2 linked regions of the Pseudobacteriovorax antillogorgiicola genome follow. The protein of the gene in region 1 interacts with the protein of each later gene in a pairwise test. Links are inferred from orthologs where the notes say so. Each region holds a gene or a part of one and is shown on either strand. Other genes may lie near its edges.

What was found. The genes of interacting proteins can lie anywhere in the genome.
Region 2: the proteins of dnaA (region 1) and dnaB interact in binary tests that used the Escherichia coli proteins (3 or more experiments, as listed by UniProt). The link is inferred for Pseudobacteriovorax antillogorgiicola from one-to-one orthologs.

Annotation. Positions count from the first base shown.
Region 1 is NZ_FWZT01000001.1:431,740-434,712, reverse strand. Bases 8-2,954 are described here. They hold dnaA (chromosomal replication initiator protein DnaA), read right to left. Parts: upstream 2,243-2,954; coding sequence 773-2,242; downstream 8-772. Other genes in these bases: B9N89_RS02150 (hypothetical protein), read left to right, coding at 2,666-2,954; B9N89_RS02155 (hypothetical protein), read left to right, coding at 2,424-2,669; dnaN (DNA polymerase III subunit beta), read right to left, coding at 8-516. Outside these bases: more of dnaN, read right to left, coding at 1-7; more of B9N89_RS02150, read left to right, coding at 2,955-2,973. UniProt on the Escherichia coli protein: Plays an essential in the initiation and regulation of chromosomal replication. Binds in an ATP-dependent fashion to the origin of replication (oriC) to initiate formation of the DNA replication initiation complex once per cell cycle.
Region 2 is NZ_FWZT01000001.1:277,434-280,358, forward strand. Bases 1-2,899 are described here. They hold dnaB (replicative DNA helicase), read right to left. Parts: upstream 2,188-2,899; coding sequence 814-2,187; downstream 1-813. Other genes in these bases: grpE (nucleotide exchange factor GrpE), read right to left, coding at 1-107; B9N89_RS01450 (helix-turn-helix domain-containing protein), read left to right, coding at 420-782; rplI (50S ribosomal protein L9), read right to left, coding at 2,239-2,682; rpsF (30S ribosomal protein S6), read right to left, coding at 2,685-2,899. Also shown: more of rpsF, read right to left, coding at 2,900-2,925. UniProt on the Escherichia coli protein: The main replicative DNA helicase, it participates in initiation and elongation during chromosome replication. Travels ahead of the DNA replisome, separating dsDNA into templates for DNA synthesis.

The DNA of each region.
Region 1 (2,973 bases):
GCCATCTGTGCCAACTAAGCGCATTCTATTGCCTTCGGGTTTGTGAAGGAATCCTACTGCCCCATAGTTACGAGGAGATTCGTGCGCGACACAAAACTGAACCTGATCGATCATATAGGAAAGTTTCTCGGTAGGAAGCTCAGCAGTGTTACTGGAGTTGATGCTAGGGGGCTCTCTCCAAACCTTAGAGTCAATGCGAGGCAGCTTCATTTCGAATTCACCTCGTTCTCCAGCAGTGATTGTTAAAAAGCTGCCTGTGAGTTCTAAGATGACAGGCCCGTCAGGTAACTGGCGAACGACATCCGCGAACAGTCTAGCTGGAACAAATGACTCACCGTCTTCATGAACTGTACATTCCATACTGCAATAAATCACAAGAACTCGATCCGCTACTGAGACATGCAACCGACCGTCTTCTGCCCGGAGCCCAATCTGGGCTAGGCTTCGTTCTGAGATAGCACCTTGGGATCTGGTGGTAGCTGTGCTGAGCTGGCTTTTTCCAATGCTAACTTTCATCTGAGCTCCGTTGCCTGTTATTAGATAAATAAATAGTTATCTCTTTAAATAGTAGTAATAGTAGTTGTAGGCTTGATTTTGTGGATAAGATTGTAAGTGCCTAATATATTATTAAAAATCATGGTCGCAGCCTGTGGTTAAGTTATGGATAACTCGGGGGATAAGCTAGGGATAAAAATGTGGATAACTTTTTCACCTGAACTTATCCACGGCTTGTCCATAGGTTTTCAACAGCTTATCCACAGCGTCGAACTGGTTAATGTAGTTGGTCAAGTTTGCGTTCAATGGCTTCAATATGGGTTTTTACCTCTATGTCACGTTTCTTATCCTGCTCGATTTTCTTGACAGCGTGCATGACAGTGGTGTGGTCTTTACCACCAAAACCAGCGCCAATCTCTGGAAAAGATGACTGTGTGCGATTGCGAGACAGAAACATAGCAATTTGCCGGGGGATTGAGAAGGCTCGTTGCCGTTTCTTAGACTTCAGGTCGGCGACTCTGACTTTGAAGTGCTCAGCGACAATTTTTTGAATGCTCTCGATAGTAATATTCTTAGTGCCAGTGTCACCAAGGACATCTTGGAGAATCTGGGATGCCAGTTCAATATCAATCGGGACCCCTTGCAGTGCAGCAAACGCAGCCACTCGCCGGAGTGCTCCCTCCAAGACGCGCACATTACCTTTTGCGTGGTTTGCAATATATTCAGCGACATGCTGACTTAGTGGTACTCCTTGCTTGTCGGCTTTGTTCATCAGAATAGCGACACGATGCTCAATATCTGGTGGTTGAATATCGGCTATCAGCCCCCATTGGAAGCGGTTTCGTAGACGGTCTTCTATGTCTGGAATGTCCTGGGGAAAAATATCTGATGTCACAACAATCTGTTTTTTGGCTTCATACAAGGCGTTGAAGGTATGGAAAAATTCTTCTTGAGTCCGTTCTTTACCAGAGATGAACTGGATATCATCAACCAACAGAACGTCGCAGTTTCGGTACTTGCGACGAAAGTCCCACATCTTATTAAAACGAAGGCAGTATATCATTTCGTTCATGAATCGTTCGCTAGTGATGTAGGTAATGACGGCATTTTCTTTGACTTTCAGCACTTTATTGCCAACAGCGTGGAGTAGGTGGGTTTTGCCCAAGCCGGTGCTGCCATATAGAAATAGCGGGTTGTAGTGTTGACCTGGAGCATCTGCTACCGCGAGGCAAGAAGCATGAGCGAACTGATTACTCGGGCCGTTAACAAAGTTTTGGAACGTGTATTCGGTGTTGAGCTGAGAGTGATGGGTGAGTGCTCTTGACACCGGACTTGAAGGCTCTCTCGTGTAGTCAGGTTGTGGGTCGGGGTCGGAAACTTCGTTGTGGCTTAGAAGTTCATTAAGCGTAGAGCTATCATCTTCAAAAACTTCAGAGGCCGTAGACTCGGTGCCTTCTATCTCGAACCGGAAGAAAACCTGAAGCCCTAGGGTTGCTTTGCAGTAGTCAAATTGATCTATAAAGCGATCCAAGATCACTTGGTAGGAAGTCATATCGGGCAGAGATATAACCACTTCGTCGTCACTGTGAGATTTAGAGTCGAGGGGTGCGATCCATTTGTCAAACTCATCAGGCTCGATAAGCTCTTTAAGCTGCTGCTTAATTTTTAGCCAGGGGCTTTGCTTAGGGTCGAGATTTTTGCTGGATTCGTTTGACTCACCAGACTCTGGAGGAAAGAGCGTTTGCATTAGGAGATTCCTGGGTTATATGCTCCGAGATTGGACGACGCGTATAGGCATGTCTACGAAACAGGAAAAGTACCATAAGTTTGATGTCCCAATCAAGGTTAAAAGATTCACTAAAAGTTCAATAGAAACAAGAGTTTACAGATCGCAGTACCTGTGGATAAGTCAATGAATTAGGGAGCTTATGAAGCCGCAAGAAAAATATCGAATGTACGCATTAGTCGTGGGTGCAAACTTTGAGTCGATTACCTACATTATCGCTGCTTGGTTTGCTGGAGACTGGCTGGACGAGAATTATCCCAGAGATTTCACCTGGTCCATAGTAACATACCTTTTGGGCTTGATTCTCATCATCAGATCCTGGTATGTCATGTTTCGCATAATGATTCGAGCACAGAATAGAGATAAAAACGAGGGATCAGGATCATGAACTTCAAACCTATATTAATGTCTCTTGGTTTCGTTGGACTTGTCATCTTGGTTGGCGGGCTTCAGTTTTTGAAGCCATTGGAAGCTCTGGCTCTCATGATCGGTTTCTTGCTTTTTGCCCTCAATATTATGACCATGGGATTTCTTGCTCTGATGACCGTACGGGCATCGAAAGGGCAGGTCAGTCGGGCGCAAAAGCCGCTGGCCTTGTTGCTCGGCTTATTCAAGTTCGCGATTCTAGTTCTAGGGCTTTACTTGAGCTTGATACACTATAAACTCCCAGGGATATACCTAGGCTGCGGTGC
Region 2 (2,925 bases), 150 kb from region 1 along the record:
ACCTCAGCTGTTTGAGCCTTGGCATCCTGGTTGTCACGACTGTCTTCTTGAGCATCGCTATCGTTCGCTGATTTTGGTGCTTGATTTGATTCTTGGTTAACTTCCATACCGCCTAGAAATCCTATAGTTAAACTGCTTCAAAAGGTTTTACATCGCCAGTTTATTCATATCAAGGCTTTCGTAGGGGCAAAGTTGAGAGATGATAACACGTTAGTGTGACCTATTGCTTGTTTCACTATTAAAGATTGTAACGCAGGCCCTTCTGCGAAAAATGGGAAAAGCCTGCCGAGCAAGCAAGATCTTTAAATTCCATCAGAAAGTTGACAGCCTATCCCCCGCCTTGATAAAAAAACGTCACCTGTTCTTGCAGGGTCAGACAGCACCGGGTATCGTCGGTTTCTTTTTTGGATGGATTACTAGTGGATCAAATCATCTCCCAGACCCCTCGTCCAGGCCAGGGCTCTTCATCGTCACAGTCTCAGATTCCCAGTAAACCAGCGAATATGACATCTCGCGGCATCAATATCGATGATGTGGATTTGATCAAGCGCTTGGATAAATACTCGATCGAAGACGTGGTAGAGCTAAAAATATCGCGCTTCCTAGATCAAATTGGTACTTTTTATCCGGAAAATGTCCATGAGCTGATCATGTCCAAGGTGGAAAAGCCGCTGCTTATTCAGATACTGCGCCGAGTGGGTGGAAATCAAGTCCAAGCTGCTAAGATCCTCGGCATCAATCGCAACACACTCAGAAAAAAGATAAAGCTCTACGGGATTTAGATGCTATTGAGCTCGATCCTAAAAACTCAATCTAGGCGTCGTCCGATTCGTGGAAGAGGTTCTGGAATGAGACATAGTTAGGCTGGTAGGCCAATTTGATAGTAGTAAGAGAACCGTGCCGGTTTTTTGCGACCAGCAACTCGGCAATCCCTGCCATCTCTGAATTTGGATTGTAGTACTCGTCTCGATAGACAAAAAAGATCATATCGGCGTCCTGCTCCATCGACCCTGATTCTCGTAGATCTGAAAGCTTTGGACGTTTATCCGGTCTAGAGTCTGGACCACGATTAAGCTGTGCCAAAGCGATCACGGGCACACCCAATTCCTTGGCCAGATTTTTCAAGCCCATGGAGATTTCGGATATCTCACGCTCACGGCTCTCTGACTTTGCTTGTGATGAACCAGACATGAGCTGCAAATAGTCGATAATAATCATATCGACGCCATTCTCTTTGTGAAAACGTCGGCACCGAGACCTAAGTTCCATAAGAGAAATACCAGGTGTTTCATCAATCCCTAAGGCATCCTTACACTCATAAATACGACGCGCACCTTCCATCAAGCGATCTTGCTCTTCATCCGAAAGGTCTCCCTTGCGCAACCGCGACGAGTCGACTCTCGCTACACTCGACAAGACCCTGGCCATGAGCTGTTCTTTACTCATCTCCAAGCTGAACACTACGACAGACTTGCCAGCGAGAACCGCATTCGTGGCCACATTCAGAACCAATGCTGTTTTACCCATACCAGGCCGAGCTGCTAGAATAATCAAGTCACTGGGCTGGAGACCACCAGTCAGAGCATCAAGATCGTTAAAGCCGGTGGTGACACCACTTAACGAACCATCTGATTCCAGTTTTTTCTGAATATCTTCAATCGTCGATTCAAGAACGCGGTCTGCCGTCACGATACCTTGGCTGTCGTACTCTGACGCAATAGCTAGAAACTGCTTTTCCACCTTCTCGATAAACGACTCAATGGAGCCGTCAAAGCTTTTCGCACCCTGAATCACATCTTCACATGATGTAATGATGCCTCGGCGATAGAAGTGGTTCCTAACTATCTTTGCATAGTGCTCAACATTCTGTGTAACAGGACAGTTTTCGGTAAGATCCACAAGGTATGACGGGCCAAGCTGCTTGCCGTCTTCCTGAAGTTCACGGAGCTTTTCTGCGACCGTCACAATATCAACCGACTCACCGGCCGATGAAAGCGTAAAAATAGCTTCATAAATCTTGCGATGGGAATCAATAAAGAAGTGTCGGGGCTCCAGAACCCCTTCCACCACTGACAAGGTCTCAGAGTCACGGAGGATAGAGCCCAAGACAGCCTTTTCAGCATCCACCGAGTGAGGTAATTTGCCACTCACCTGATGCTGATCTGTACTCAAATCTAAGTCTGTCAACTCTGCGATCCTGAGGAAGCATAGTGCGCCCCAGAATCGGAGCGCCTATTTTTACTGGGCAACAACCCAAACTTTGAATTTAGCGACAACTTCAGGATGTACTTTAACTGAAGCGGCGTAAACACCTACTTTACGAACTTCTTCGTCAAGCTTGATGTCCTTGCGGTTGACCGTGATACCCTCAGCGATCAACAGCTCTTCAAGTTCAGCCGTAGTGACAGATCCGAAGATTCTTTCGTCTTCGCCAACTTGCTTGGTTACTGTCACAGAAGTTTTTTCAATAGCTGCAGCAGCCTTCTTCGCCTCAGCAAGAAGCTCAGCTTTTTTCTTCTCAAGAACCTTGAGTTGCTGATTCAATGCTTTTTCATTGCCTTCGTTAGCAACAGACGCGATGCCGCGAGGAATCAGGTAGTTACGTGCATATCCTGCTTTTACTTTAACGATGTCACCAATGTTGCCAAGGGAGTCAACGTTTTGGTTCAAGATAAGTCTCATGATTACTTCTCCTCAGACTGCTGTGCGTCAAGCTTAGCTAGCTCAGCTCGTCGCTCTTCCACATTTACGTCTTCGTCGATCTTTACAACCAAATAGCGAAGGACATTTTCGTCAATACGAAGAAGTCGCTCACACTCAGCAATGCTATCGGGGCTTGCTGTTAGATCGTAGAACGCGTAGTGACCACGGAAGTTTTTCTTGATTGGGTAAGCTAGTTTTTTAGTTCCCCAGTCAGACTTTTTA